Regions from separate parts of the Arthrobacter sp. Y3225209 genome, predicted to be linked through region 2. Evidence: predicted binding sites of a transcription regulator. Region 2 holds the regulator's gene; the other holds the start of a gene.
What was found. Region 2 encodes Rex, which represses fermentation and respiration genes when NADH is low (regulators of the CRP and FNR family bind a similar motif). Its sites were predicted from a motif close to CTTGTGAANNNNTTCACAAG; they were not measured.
Positions count from the first base shown of each region.

Region 1: a site for Rex is predicted at 2,078-2,097, ahead of AC5RVB_RS12690 (queuosine precursor transporter). Genes of this name have one in related genera too.

Region 1 is NZ_JBNHFW010000023.1:35,530-43,066, forward strand. Features, by position in the region: gene tgt (tRNA guanosine(34) transglycosylase Tgt) at 1-536, shown strand, start outside; gene AC5RVB_RS12680 (hypothetical protein) at 582-812, opposite strand; gene AC5RVB_RS12685 (hypothetical protein) at 857-1,075, opposite strand; gene AC5RVB_RS12690 (queuosine precursor transporter) at 1,190-1,927, opposite strand; gene AC5RVB_RS12695 (TetR/AcrR family transcriptional regulator) at 2,141-2,794, shown strand; gene thiD (bifunctional hydroxymethylpyrimidine kinase/phosphomethylpyrimidine kinase) at 2,910-3,755, shown strand; gene AC5RVB_RS12705 (Ltp family lipoprotein) at 3,848-4,618, opposite strand; gene AC5RVB_RS12710 (S8 family peptidase) at 4,981-7,537, shown strand, end outside.
Region 2 is NZ_JBNHFW010000028.1:11,603-19,139, reverse strand. Features, by position in the region: gene AC5RVB_RS13905 (histidine phosphatase family protein) at 1-112, opposite strand, end outside; gene AC5RVB_RS13900 (YceI family protein) at 274-813, shown strand; gene AC5RVB_RS13895 (hypothetical protein) at 1,045-1,710, shown strand; gene AC5RVB_RS13890 (hypothetical protein) at 2,013-3,410, shown strand; gene AC5RVB_RS13885 (redox-sensing transcriptional repressor Rex) at 3,407-4,165, opposite strand; gene AC5RVB_RS13880 (glutaredoxin family protein) at 4,165-4,416, opposite strand; gene AC5RVB_RS13875 (HAD family hydrolase) at 4,483-5,295, shown strand; gene AC5RVB_RS13870 (30S ribosomal protein bS22) at 5,484-5,582, opposite strand; gene AC5RVB_RS13865 (helix-turn-helix domain-containing protein) at 5,765-5,977, opposite strand; gene gdhA (NADP-specific glutamate dehydrogenase) at 6,190-7,530, opposite strand.

The DNA.
Region 1 (7,537 bases), on a different contig from region 2:
CCCAGTATGAGGATCTGCGGCGCAAGGCTGCCCGCGATCTGGGTGCCATGGACTTTGACGGCTTCGGCCTGGGCGGTGCCTTCGAGAAGGAAAACCTCGGCACCATTGTCCGCTGGTGCACGGAAGAGCTGCCGGAGAACAAGCCCCGCCACCTGCTGGGCATCTCCGAGCCGGATGACATCTTCACCGCCATCGAGAACGGCGCCGATACCTTTGACTGTGTCTCCCCCACCCGGGTGGCCCGCAACTCTGCCTTCTACACCCCGTACGGGCGCAAGAACCTCTCCAACGCGAAGTACAAGAAGGACTTCGGTCCGCTGGTGGACGGCTGCGACTGCTACACCTGCACCCACTACACCCGGGCGTACATCCAGCACCTGTTCAAGGCCAACGAGATGGTCTCCCACACGCTGATCTCCATCCACAATGAGCGCTTCACCGTGAAGCTGGTGGACGATGCCCGGCTGTCCATTGAGGACGGGACGTTCTTCGACTTCAAGGCCGAGGTCCTGGGCAAGTACTACAGCGGCACGTAGGTTCCCTGCCGCTGCAGCACCTGGCACCGGGGTTTACCCGGCAGGCTAGTTCCAGGCCCGGGGCAGCGGCTCGTTGTCCTGGTCCGGCTCATCCGTCGGGTTCTGCCGTTCAGCGCCTGGATCCTCCGCGCCGCCCGTCGGGGAACCGTCCGCGTGGCCTGCCTGCTGCTGGCCGCTTTCTGCGTCCTCGTCCTGTCCGGGAACCGGCGGATCAACTATCTGCAGCTGTTCCTCAGCCTTGGTCTCGTTGTGTTCGAAATCTTTGTCCTGGGGCACTGTGTCCTCCTGTGGATTATTCGAAAAAGCCGGGCATGAGGCGGTTATGAATTGTCCGGCTTTGCCAGGGTGTCTTCGTCCTCTTCGAGGGCGGATTGGGAATCACGCTCGGTATCACCGGGGCTGGAATCCTCGCGGGATTCCTCGATCAGTGCCTTCGTGACCTCGTCGTTGAATTCATCCCGGGTGCCTGCCAGGTTTTCATCTGCTGCCTTGGCGCCGGGGTTGGAAACCGGTTCTTCAGTGTTCATGCCGTTGCTCATGCTTTTGCTCCCGCCGTATCGGTGAAGGTAAACGCGTGCGTTCCCCTACCCTTGCACATCACGGGACGGATTTCTCCCCGGCAGGGCAGGCCCCGGGAGAGCCGTATTCGGAGCCTAGCGCCCGGCCGCGGGCTCCAGCTCAGGGGCGGCGTACGTTGGTTCACGCCGCTTGATGACCTTGATGACGGCGGCGGTGACGGGCACAAACAGGAACTCGACCAGGGTTTTGTAAAGGAATCCGAAGATCACGTAGTTCAGGAACCCGGCGGCGTCGGTAATCCCGATCACCGGTGCCGCCACGGCGCAGAAAATCAGGGTGTCCGCGAACTCCCCCACACCGGTGGAGGCCATCAGCCGTCCGGCCAGGGCTTTTTCCCGGAACCGTTCCTTCATCCGCACCAGCACCAGCGAGTTCAGCAGCTGGCCCGCAAGGAACCCGAGCAGGCTGGCCAGCACTATCTGCCAGACCGGGCCCAGCGCCACCTCCAGCGCGGCCTGCTTTTCCTGCCCGTAGGCATCATCGAAACCGGGCAGCGCAATGATGATCGCGAAACTGACGACGGCGAGCAGCGCCATGCCGAATCCGGTGAAGATCGCACGGCGGGCAGCCTTAAAGCCGTACACCTCGGACACCACGTCGCCGAGGATGTACGCCAGCGGGAACAGGAAGAACCCGCCGTCGGTGACAATCTCCAAACCGCCCGGCAGGTCAAAGTGCACGCCCTTGCTGGCGCCGATGTTGGAAATGACAATCACCACGCACATCAGCGTGAGGATCAGGTCATACTGGGAGCTCCCGCGGGAGGCGTAGATTGCAGGGGTTTTTGCAGCTGCCCGTGGCTGTGCAGTCATGGCATTTCCGTTTCGGTAGTGGTTCGCCTGGCGTCCGCCGGCTGTATTAGCACTGTGCCCGCTGCCCCGGGCAGCCCCGCAGGGCCGCATCCATTCTGCCATGTCCGGCCGCCCGTCCGCTCCGGCGTATATTTCCCCATCCGGTACCGCTTTTTGAACGTGTTCAAAACTGTGGTCTACTGAACGCTGGAAATACTGCATAAGGGAGCATCATTGGCCGTCACCGTCAAGAGCGAACAGACGCGCCGGCTCCTCATCGATACCGCGCTGCACCTGTTCACTCGCCAGGGCTACGAAAAAACCACCATGCGCACCATCGCATTGGAGGCGGGCGTCTCCGTGGGCAACGCCTACTACTATTTCCGTTCCAAGGATGACCTCATCCACGAGCTGTACCGCTCACTGCAGGATGAGCACCGGTCCCTGGCCCTGCCGCTGATCCGCGAGGGACAGAACCTCGGCGAGAACCTCGCGGTCATCCTGGGCACCTGGCTGACCACCCTTGAGCCTTACCACGCCTTCGGGGCACACTTCCTGCGCGATGCCATGGCACCGAACCGCCAGGCCGACGCCGCCGTCGGACGCGGGAAGTCCATTGCCCTTTTCCGCCAGGCGGTTACCAGCGCCCGGCCGCAGCCGCCGCTGGCCATCCGCGATGACCTGCCTGAACTCCTCTGGCTTGTCCACATGGGCATCAGCCTGTTCTGGGTCTATGACCATTCCCCCGGGCAGCGGCGCTCCCACCGGCTGGCTGCGAACCTTGCCCCGCTGATCGCCAAACTCGTTATCCTGTCCCGGCTTCCCGTGGTCCGGAACATCGTGGAGGACGTGGTCTCGCTGCTGCGCGGCATCCGCCGGGATCCGTAACCGAACGACGGCGGCGGCAGCGGCAGGTGTGCCGTCACGGCACGCGCCGGCGGCGTGCCGTCAGCGCATAGCGGACGGGTGGCAGCTTCTCCCGTTTTGGGTGGAAGATGGACCCATGTCTGCAAACACACACTCTTCCGCGGCCACAGCTCCGGCCGTCACGCTGACCATTGCCGGTTCCGAGGCCACCGGCGGTGCCGGTGCCCAGGCCGATCTGAAGACGTTCCAGGAACTGGGCGTTTACGGGATCACGGCCCTGACCTGCATTGTGTCCTTCGACCCGAAGGACTCCTGGAACCACCGCTTCGTGCCGGTGGATCCGCAGGTCATCGCGGACCAGCTCGAGGCCATTACTACGGCCTATGACCTGGATACCGTCAAAATCGGCATGCTCGGCACCCCGGCAACCATCGACGTCGTTGCCAAGGCACTGCAGGCCCAGGACTGGAAAAACCTGGTGCTGGACCCGGTTCTCATCTGCAAGGGCCAGGAACCCGGCGCGGCCCTGGACACGGACCAGGCACTCAAGGCCCAGATCCTTCCGCTGGCAACCTTCGTGACCCCCAACCACTTCGAATCCATGTCCCTTTCCGGCATGGATTCCATCGAGACCGTTGAGGACCTGAAGGAAGCGGCCCGGCGCATCCACGAGGCCAGCGGCGCCGTAGTGCTGGCCAAGGGCGGTGTGCGGATGGAAGGCGACGACGCCGTCGACGTGTTCTACGACGGTGAAACCATGGAGGTGCTGCGCGCGCCCAAGGTGGGCGATGTAGCTGTCAGCGGCGCCGGCTGCACCCTCGCTGCCGCCATTACCGCCGAACTGGGCAAGGGCGCCACCCCGCTGGAAGCGGCAAAGACCGCCAAGGCCTTCGTGACCGAAGGTATCCGCAACCGGGTCTCCTCGAATGCGCCGTTTGATGCCCTGTGGCAGGGCAAGGCCGGGCAGGGTCCCGCTCTGTAGTTCCGAGTCATTACCCTCCGCAAAAATACGCAAAAGGGACCTCCCGGCCAGGGGAGGTCCCTTTTGCGTATGCAGCCTGTTCCAGGCCCTGACTACTTCAGGTTCTCAATGGCGTAGTCGGCTTCCTCGGGGGTGAACTTTGCGCCGTACTGGGAAGTGGACGCCAGCTGTTCCCTCAGTTCCTCGGTGGGCAGGGACAGTTCTTCCTGGAGAATCTTCGCGTATTCCAGTGCATTGGTCTTGTAGTCGGCGGTGATGTTGTCGACGGCGTACTGCGCAGCCTCCGGGGTGTACTTGCCGTATTCCGAGCCGAGTTGGTCGAAGATGGCGGCCTTGCTCATATGCATGTCATCGCTGAAGAACTGGGCACTGCTCAGGGCCTGGGCCCTGTCATCACTCTTCGGGACGGCAGGAGCAGCAGGAGCAGGGGGAGCGGCCTGGGCCGGTGCGGAGTAGGTCGGGGCCGGCATCGTGTTGTTGGTTTCGGCTGCCGCCTCGTTTTCCTCGACAGCCGCGACGACAACCGTCGTCAGGGTGAAAACCATCACCACCGAGAGGATCACGTTGAGAACCCAGACAATGGCGGTAACAATCCACGCCGTCTTCCTGTTCTGCTTGTAACCCTCCAGCGGGCGGCCCTGCTTGTCCTTCTGGTTACCCGTCAGGGTGATGATCAGGTCAACAAGCGCCCAGATACCGAAGCCGCCACCAGTCAGGAGTTTCAGGACGCCGGTGCCGATCTTGCCCAGATAAAAGCGGTCAATGCCCAGACCACCAAGGAAAAGCGAGAGGAGCCAAGTGACGACAAAGGACTTTCCGGTGATCGTCGCACTCTTGTAATCGGTCGCAGCGGTAGTGCTCATAGCAGGATGTCGCCTTCCAATAATGCGGCTCGTATTTCGTACGGTCGAAACCATAATGCCGCAGCCCGCGTCCGAATCCCGACAATCTGCGGATTCCTCCGGCGCGGTGGAGAAAATACAGTCAAGTCCCTCCAAAAACAAGGTTAGGGCAACTAATTCACGCCTATTAATGCGAACCTTTGCAGCATTGGAATGCTCCTCTATTGTGTCCCTACGGCTTGGTTTTTGGGGGCCGTCACGTGCACGCTGACACTCCTCGACGGGGGTTGGGGGCACAACGGAAAACCTGCCGCAGTGTGTCAGCAGCCGGAAACAGTCCCTGGACGTCCCGGTAGCGCTCGGTGGAATGTTCAAGGAGCGCAATGAGATTGTCCATTCATCACAAACCCGGCGCGGTGCTCACTGCCGCCTTCGCCGGGGTAGCACTCACCGCGGCCCTGGGCCTACCGGCCCAGGCCACCGAGACCACCACTGACGCCAACGGGCTCACCGGAGGAATCTCGGTTGAGCAGTTCGAAGCCCTGAAGGTCGCCCCCAGTTTGCGGGACGCCTCCGGCACGGTTTCGGTCTATGTCCAGTTCACCGGCGAAGGCGCCTTTGAACAGACGCAGCCCGAGGAAGTGAAGGAGGGCAAGGCCGATCCGGTGGTCAACAAACCGCTGGTCGAAGAAATCCGCAGCAACATCGCCTCCCAGGCTGAATCCGTAGCCGCCGAGGCCGACGCCAGCACCCTCTACACCACCACCAACACCCTTCCGGGAACCGCGATTATCGGCGATGCCGAGGCCATCCGTGCCCTCGCCTCCCGCGACGACGTCGCCCGGATCACCAAGATTGTCCCGAAGACCATCGGGAACAAGGGCGCGGATATTGACACCCGCGCACTGAACACCTGGGTGGAACGGAAGCAGACCGGCGAAGGCATCACCATCGCTGTCCTGGACACCGGCATTGACTACACCCACAGCGACTTCGGCGGGCCCGGAACTTTGGAGGCCTACGCGGCCGCCCAGGCTTCCCCCACCATTCCCGCCGCGGACACCGGTCTGGTGGATCCGGCCAAGTTTATTGGCGGATACGATCTGGTGGGCGACGACTACGACGCCGACCCCTCCTCCCCCACGTACCAGCCTGTTCCGCGCCCGGACCTGAACCCGCTCGACTGCGGCGGGCACGGCAGCCATGTGGCGGGCACAGCGGCGGGCTACGGCACCAACGACGACGGCACCACCTACCGCGGCGACTACTCGACCCTCACGGCCGAGCAGGTCAACGGCATGCGGATCGGCCCCGGCTCCGCTCCCAAGGCACAGCTGGTCAGCATCCGCGTCTTCGGCTGCGCCGGTTCCTCCGAGGTGGTCGGCCAGGCACTGGACTACGTCCTGGACCCCAACGGCGACGGCGACTTCTCGGACCGCGCCCAGGTGGTCAACATGTCCCTGGGCTCCGATTACTCCCCGGTGGATGATCCCGAAAACGACATTGTGGACAAGCTGACCCAGCAGGGCATCCTGTCCGTGGTCGCTTCCGGCAACGCCGGCGACGTGTACGACATCGGCGGCTCACCGGGCAACGCACGCTCGGCCCTGACCGTTGCCAGCACCATCGGCAGCCAGGTCACCCTGGACCGCGCCGATGTCCTGGCGCCCGAGGAACTCGCCGGCCCCGTAGCCGGACAGTACTCCGCCAACTTCAACTACTCCGATCCGGCCGTCACCGAAGAACAACTCACCGGCGACGTGGTCGCGGCTCCCGCGAACAATGCCTTCGGCTGCAACCCGTACCCCGCAGGTTCGCTGGCGGGCAAGTGGGTCTGGATCCAGTGGGAAGAGAACGGTGCCTTCCCCTGCGGCTCAACCGTGCGTTTCAACAACGCCCAGAACGCCGGCGCCACCGGCGTTGTGCTGGATTCCCCCCGTTCGGTTTTTGAGTCCGGCATCGGCGGAAACGCCACCATCCCCGGCATCCAGCTCAACGCCGAATCCTCGGACCGCCTGCGGCCGGCCGCCGTGGCCGGAACCCTGACACTGAAGCTGTCCCCGTCCTACATGGCCACCGCAGGTGCCCCTTCAGGCGAGGGCGACACCGTCAGCCCGTTCACCTCCCGCGGAGTCCATGGCTCCAACGGCATTGTGAAGCCCGACGTCGCTGCCCCCGGTTCCTCCATCGGTTCGGTGGCAGTCGGCTCCGGAGACGGTGCATCGGTCAAGAGCGGCACGTCCATGGCCACTCCGCATGTGGCCGGCATTGCCGCCTTGGTTTACGCCGCCACGGATCTGAACGCCTACGAGGTCAAGTCCGCCATCATGAACACCGCCACCCATGACCTGCTGACCGCGGACGGAGCCGTACAGGGCCCCAACCGCGTCGGTTCCGGCCGGGTGGACACTTTGGACGCCCTGAACAACAAGACGCTGGCCTACGCTACGGATGACCAGGCACTGACCAGCGTGAACTTCGGTGTCCTGGAACTGGGCAAGGAAGCTCTGGTGCTCACCAAGCAGGTCACCGTGGAGAACAAGTCCGACCGCCCGCAGAACTACACCGTGAGCTACCTGGGCGCAACGACCATGCCCGGCGTCGACATCAGCACCACCCCCTCGGTCAACGTGCCTGCCAATGGCAAGGCGACCGTGGATGTCACGCTGAGCATCTCCGATCCATCGGCACTGACCAAGACGGCTGACTCCGCTGCCGCCCTCGAGCAACTCGGCCTGTCACGCCAGTTCCTTTCCGACGTTTCCGGCCGCGTACAGCTGGAAGGCAAGGGAACTCCCACCCTGCGCGTTCCGGTCTACTCGGCTCCCAAGCCGACCTCGGACATGAGCGCCGGCACGGAGATCCCCTTCGCTGACGCGGATACCCTCACCAGCACCGTCACCTTGCAGGGACGGGACCTGAACCAGGGCGAGGGCGCTT
Region 2 (7,537 bases):
CCATCCGGCGTCCCAGATCGGACAGGTGGAACTCGGGAAGGCGCCCGTAAAGGACCTTGTCCGGATTGAAGACTTCACCGTGGCGCACGAGATGTATGGATGAGCGGGACATGTGTCCCAGTTTCGCAGAGATAGCGCCAGCCGCTAAATTCCCCAAACCAGACTCCGGGATTCACTTGAACCTTTAACCAATCCATGCAACACTGTATGCAAATGCATGAAAATGCTGCGGGGGTCTTCTCCGCACCACACTGTCACAGAAGGAGCAATCACATGATCCCCAGCGGCCTCACCACCGGAACCTGGAATTTCGACGCCTCACACAGCGAAGTCGGCTTCACCGTCCGGCACGCCGGCATCAGCAAGGTCCGCGGCAAGTTCGACAAGGTTGAAGCAACCCTGACTGTGGGCGAAACCATCGCAGACACCACGGTCACCGCTGTGATCGCTGCCGATTCCTTCAACTCCAATGACGCCAACCGCGACGGCCACGTCAAGGGCGCCGACTTCTTCGACGTCGAGCAGTTCCCGGAACTCACCTTCACCGCCACCGGCATCGAAGGCTCCGGCGAAACCTACAAGGTCACCGGCGATCTGACCATCAAGGGCATCACCCGCACCGTGGTCCTGGATACCGAATTCAACGGCGTGGCCGTGGATCCCTTCGGCGCCACCCGCGCCGGCTTCTCCGCCAGCACCGTCATCAGCCGCAAGGACTTCGGCCTGACCTGGAACGCAGCGCTGGAGACCGGCGGCGTCCTCGTGGGCGACAAGGTCACCATCACCGTGGACGCCGCTTTCGTAGCCGCGTAGGCAGCACTCCCTCTTCAGCACAGCCCCCCGCCATCCGGCAGGGGGCTGTGCTGTTTCTTTTTGTGATGTCTTTTGGCACCCGGGCCGGGGATGAACTTCCCGCGGCCCCTGACCCTTGCCGGCCGGGCGCGCTAGGCTGGATATCTGGCTGCGGGGGTGCCCGGCCCCTGTGTGCCGACGGCACTTTCCCACCGGACCGCCTCTTCGATACCGACCAGCAGGCAGGTGGATATGAGTACACCAGAGAACAACCCTGATCCCGGGAACAATCCGCAGGGGCCGCCCGATCCCCGCCCGGGACCCGCGGGAGGCGCCGACGGTGCCGGAAACACTATTGGAAACCGGCCGGAGCCCCAATATGGCCAATACGCTTCAGGCCCCTACGGCTATCAGGCCGCCCAGCCATCCGGGTACGTCTCACCGTCTTTCCCCGCCAAGCCTGCAAAGGGTCCGGCGCCCCGCGAGGTGCTTATCGGGTCCTGGCTCATTTTGGCTGCCGGTGCCCTGAGCTTCATCAACAATGTCATTACCTCGTTCGACCTTCCGTCCTTGCTGACTCCCGAGGAGCAGCAGACCATCACGGACGGCGGAATGGATGGCCAGAGCGTCAATTCCTTTCTCGTCTCGTTTGGCATTGTGGTAGCCGTGATCGGCCTGGGCTTCTACATTCTGATCGGGCTGATGGTGCGGCGTGGAAAGAACTGGGCCCGCATCCTGGGAACCGTCTTTGCCGCCTTCTCCCTGATCAGCATCGTCACCACCGCCGGCACGTATTTCAGCTCCCCCCTGGGCTTCCTGGCGCTGCTCTCCAGCCTGCTGGGGATCGCCGGGATTGTGCTGCTCTATCTGCCCGCGTCAAGACCATACTTCCGTTCTGCACCGCCCTACCCGTACTGACGGTGCCGGTCGCCAAAACAACTCAAAAGGGCGATGGAGAGTTTTCACCTCCGCAGGCCCGGGAAGCAGCCCGGAGGGGTCACATGTCGGTTATGCCCGCGTAGCGTTATGTCCTCCCCCGGTGAGAGCCAAGTTCACCGGAGGGCGCCGTTCCGCTGTGAAGGATGACCATGGCCGCACTGCTTCCGAACCCTCAAGCACCCAACTCCCAGACGCCGGCGGAGGACACCCCACTCCCCCACGCGCCGCAGCAGCACGATCCTCCCGCTCTTCCCGCGCGCGACCGGGAAGGTGTCCTGGCCGTGAGGCGCCCGCTCCACCTTCGGACACCGGTAGATGGGGAAAAACGGCCTCCTGCCGCTCCGGAGCGGACTGAACCTGTACTGCCGGATTGGCCGGCCGGTGGACCACGCACTGCATTCCTCTGGTTTGGTGCAGGCCTGGGGGCCGCTTTCGTCTGGATCGGCGCGGGACTGCGCTCAGCCTTCGCCTGGTTCCGGACCGGGCTGCATGCGGCTTTTACCTGGGTTGGGGCCGGGCTGGGTAGTGCCTACGCGTGGTTCCGCGAGGGAGCGCGTGCTGCGTATCTGTGGGGCCGCGGCACCGCCCGGGCCGGGACGGCCCGGGTCCAGGCCGGTGCACGCACCACCGCCAACCACGTCCACGCCGGAGCCGTCCGCGTCCGGGACGGCGCCCACGCAGCCTCCGTCCGCACCTCCAACACCGCCCGTGCAGGAGCTGTCCGGGTCCAGGCCGGTGCCCACGCAGCCTCCGTCCGCACCTCCAACACTGCCCGCGCCGGAGCCGCTAAAGTCCAGGCCGGCGCACGCACCACCGTAAATCACGTCCACGCCGGAGGCGTCCGCGTCCGGGACGGCGCCCACGCAGCCTCCGTCCGCACCTCCAACACCGCCCGCGCCGGAGCCGCTAAAGTCCAGGCCGGCGCACGCACCACCGCCAACCACGTCCACGCCGGAGCCGTCCGTGTCCGGGACGGCGCCCACACAGCTGCCGTCCGCACCTCCAACACCGCCCGTGCAGGAGCTGTCCGGGTCCAGACCGGTGCACGCACCACCGCCAACCACGTCCACGCCGGGGCCATCCGCGTCCGTGCAGGTGCCCATACAGCTGCCGTACGCGCGTCCAACACTGCCCGCACCGGAGCCGCGCGGGTTCATGCCGGCGCCAGCGCGGCATCGACGCGGGTCGTTGCCGTGGCGCGCAGCCTGCAACGCAGGCTTCCGGCCCATACCGGCAACCCCGTTCCGGTCATAGTTGCCGCGTATGCCCTGATCGCCGGCGCGGGCATTATGAACCTGATGGCCACGCTGGCGGCCGTTGCACGGCTCCCGGGCAGTGACACCCTGCCGCCGTATCTAGGCCTGTTGGAGCGCTACGGCTTCAACGCATCCCTGTATGGCCGGATCCTTGCGGCCGTGGACGTCGCCTACGCAGTGGTGATTTTCGGGATTGCGATGCTGCTTGCCTCCTTGGTCCGGGACAAACGCCGGTGGGCGCGGGTGGCCTCCGCCGCGCTGGCCGCTGTCGCGCTTTTGTACTGCATCAACCTGGGCACGGGATGGCAGCTCGCCGCGGCGTGCCTCGCCGCGGCCGGGGCGGTGGCAACGTTCACAAAGGGAGCGGCACCCTGGTTCCGTCCGCGCAGCCTGCAGACAGGCAGCATACGCCGCAGCAGCTAGCGTGCCAGGCGGGCGCGGGCATCCGATGCGATCTCCGATACCTGGGCCCGCTGCGCGTGATAGGCGAGGATCTGCAGCTCCGTGGCCATGTCCACTTTGCGGATCTGGACATTCTTGGGAGCCTGAAGCACCACGGGAGCAAAACTGAGGATGCTGGTAATTCCTGAAGCAACCAACCGGTCACAGAGCTCCTGCGCAACCTCGGCAGGCACCGAAAGAACCGCCATATTCGCCTCGGTCTTCTCGAGCTCCGCTTCCAACGCGGAAACGGGCCGGATCTTCAGCCCGCCGACTTCCTGGCCAATCATCGTCTGATCCGCGTCGAACAGGGCCACCACCTCGAAACCCCGTGTGCCAAACCCGGGGTACCCGGCCAGGGCGCGGCCAAGGTTGCCGGCACCGACAATGGCCACCCGCCAGTTCAGGGTCAGCCCCAGAGCAGCGGATATCTGTCCGCTCAGGTAGGAGACGTCATATCCCACTCCTCGGGTTCCGTAGGAGCCCAGATAGGACAGATCCTTACGCAGCATCGGGGAATTCACGCCAGCTGCTTCGGCGAGTTCCTCCGAGGAAACCCGCTCAATGCCGTCGGTCAGCATCACGGACAGGGCCCGCAGGTAGATGGTGAGGCGGGCCAGGGAAGCCGGCGGAATATGCCTCTTTGACCCTGCCGTGCCGGCCGCTGGCCTGCCAGGGCCGGCTGCTACGGGCTGCAACCCGGCGGCTTCGCCGGAACGGGCGTCGTCAGGATCCATCACGCCTCCAGAAGGCGCCGCAGCCGCGTCTCGTCGATGGTCCAGAAATCACGTTGGATGCCGTCAATGAAGAGCACGGGAATCTCTTCGCCAAAGCGGGCGGCCAGTTCAGGCTCGTCATCCGCGCTGCGCTCCTGCCAGGCAACTCCCAGATCCTGCCCCACACGCTGAAGCACCAGCCGGGCATCTTCGCACAGGTGGCAGCCCGGCCTGGTCAGGAGGACAACTTCCGGTGCTGCGGATTCACTCATGAATCCAAAATAGCCCCAAAGTCCCGTTTTTCCGCGCTCGGGCCGCGTTTTGCGTAGACTCGGATTATGCCCCGATCCACTGCTGTCCGAGCCAACGGAACCACTGGCGCGGCAGGCAGACCGGGTGAGGCCGCCTTCTTCGACGTCGACAACACGCTCATGCGCGGAGCAAGCCTTTTCCACGTCGGCCGCAAGATGTACCAGCGCAAAGTCTTTACCCTCCGCGAAGCCGCGGGCTTCGCCCGGAAACAACTGCGCTTCATCCTGCAGGGCGAGAACCTGAAGGACGTCCATTCCGTTCGGGACGCCGCGCTGGCCTTCGCCGTCGGCCTGTCCTCGGAAGATGTCCGGACGCTCGGCGAAGAAGTCTATGACGAGATGATTGTCTCGAAGATCTGGCCCGGCACCCGTGCCCTGACCGAACAGCATATGAAGTCCGGCCGGCCGGTCTGGCTGGTCACCGGCACACCCGTGGAGGTTGCCTCCGTCATCGCTTCCCGGCTGAACCTCACCGGCGCCCTGGGCACGGTCAGCGAGGTCACCGACGGGCTGTATACCGGCCGCCTTGTGGGCGAGTTCCTGCACGGCCCGGCGAAGGCAGCCGGTGTCCGGGCCCTGGCAGAGAAGGAAGGGCTGGACCTGCAGAACTGCTGGGCCTACAGCGACTCCTATAACGACGTGCCGCTGCTGAGCCTGGTGGGCCATCCCGTAGCCATCAATCCGGACGCCCGGCTCCGCCGCCACGCCCGGGACCGCAACTGGCCCATCTATGACTTCCGTTCCGGCCGCCGTGCCGCGACCCTGGGCCTGAAATCGGCCACAGTCGCCGGAGCGGCCTACGGCCTGTGGCGCGGCCTGGGCTGGGTCCGTTCGCGCTAACCGTTCGGGTCTGGGCCTGCTCCCGTCCCGCGCTTAGCGGTGGCATCTCCGTGAGTGGTCCACCGACGGCGCGGGGCTTAAAAACCGGAGCCCGCCTATCCACAAGGGACTGACGGGCTCTTGCGCAGTTGCACGGATCCTGCGCGGGGCAGGGCCGGCAACTGACTGCGGTCGCTGAGAAGAAGTTATTACTTCTTATTGCGACGCTGGTGACGGGTCTTGCGAAGCAGTTTACGGTGCTTCTTCTTGGCCATACGCTTGCGGCGCTTCTTGATTACTGAACCCACAGAGTCCTCACAAACTATTAGGAGTCACCGGGATCCTCTCCCTGCAGCCGTGGGCGCAGGGGTTGGACACCGGCAGTTACTTGCGATTGAAAACGTTCCTTAACAGGGTACAGCTTCGTTGCTGCAGAAATTGACAGCGGGAGCCTGAGCGCCGGAACGGCGGGATACGTGCAGCGTCACGGCTAGGCCGTGTCTGACCGCCGGTCTATGACCGCGTCACGCAGCACCTTCTGGACTGCCGACTCCGGCACCCGGTAGGAGCGTCCGAAGCGGACAGCAGGCAGGTCACCGGAGTGGACCAGCCGATACACCGTCATCTTCGAAACACGCATGACGTCGGCGACTTCCGACACCGTCAGAAACCGCACATCCGAGAAGTTCCCCTCGTCTGCCATCTATTCCTGTTCCTTTGCTCATTAAGCTGCTGCCCGCAGCAGCGGCATTCGCGGAACGCCTGAGGCTGAGGGACATCTTTTGGGGAAACACTTCACCGGACTTCCGGCGACGTATGTCACAGATGTCCCCGTATTGTCCCTACTGTAGTGGCTGAAGTAACCATAGTGGAAGTTCCTCCCGCCGGGTCAGCCGCCAAGTGGCGGAAGAGACCCTAGATCACACCCTGGGCCAGCATTGCGTCCGCGACTTTAACGAACCCGCTGATGTTCGCACCCACCACGTAATCCCCGCGAGACCCGTATTCCTCGGCGGTACGGGCGCAGCGCTCATGGATGTTGACCATGATCTCGCTAAGCCGCCGCTCCGTGTGCTCGAAGGACCAGGAATCCCGGCTGGCATTCTGCTGCATCTCCAGCGCCGAGGTGGCGACACCGCCCGCATTGGCAGCCTTCCCCGGCCCGAACAGCACCCCGGCGCTTTGGAACGCACTGATGGCCGCAGGGGTGCAGGGCATGTTTGCACCTTCAGCCACCGCACGCACACCGGATTTGATCAATGCCAGCGCATCATCTTCATTCAGTTCGTTCTGCGTGGCGCAGGGCAGCGCGACGCCGGCTCCTGCATCCCAGATGGACCCGCCGGACACGTAGCGCACATGCGAACCACGGCGCTGCGCATATTCGGAGATCCGTGCGCGCTCGGTTTCCTTGATCTGGCGCAGCAGCGGCACGTCAATGCCTTTTTCATCCACCACGTAACCGGAGGAATCCGAACACGCCACCACGGTGGCACCGAGCATCTGCGCCTTATCAATGGCGTTGATGGCCACATTGCCTGAGCCGGAGACAATAACCCGCTGCCCGTCAAGGCTCATGCCCTTGGTCTTAAGCATCTCCTGCACAAACATCACGGCACCGTAGCCGGTGGCTTCCGGCCGGACCAGGGAACCTCCCCAGCTCACGCCCTTGCCGGTGAGAACCCCGGACTCGTACCGGTTGGTGATGCGCTTGTACTGTCCGAACAGGTATCCGATCTCCCGTCCGCCCACACCGATATCACCGGCGGGGACGTCCGTGTATTCGCCGATGTGCCGGTACAGCTCGGTCATAAAGGACTGGCAGAAACGCATCACTTCGGCGTCGGATTTGCCGCGCGGATCAAAGTCCGAACCGCCTTTGCCTCCGCCGATGGGCATGCCGGTCAGCGCATTCTTGAAAATCTGTTCAAATCCGAGGAACTTGACGATGCCCAGGTAAACGGACGGATGGAAGCGCAGCCCGCCCTTGTACGGGCCCAGTGCTGAATTGAATTCCACCCGGAAGCCGCGGTTGATCTGGACCTGTCCCTTGTCATCGACCCAGGGCACCCGGAAAATGATCTGCCGTTCCGGCTCGCAGATCCGCTGCAGAATGGCTGCTTCGGCGAACTCCGGATGCTTGCGGAGCACGGGGGCGAGGGAGTCGAACACTTCCACCACCGCCTGGTGGAACTCCGTTTCGCCCGGATTCCGGCGGAATACGTCGTCGCGCACGCGTGTGAGTACACGTTCCATATGCTGT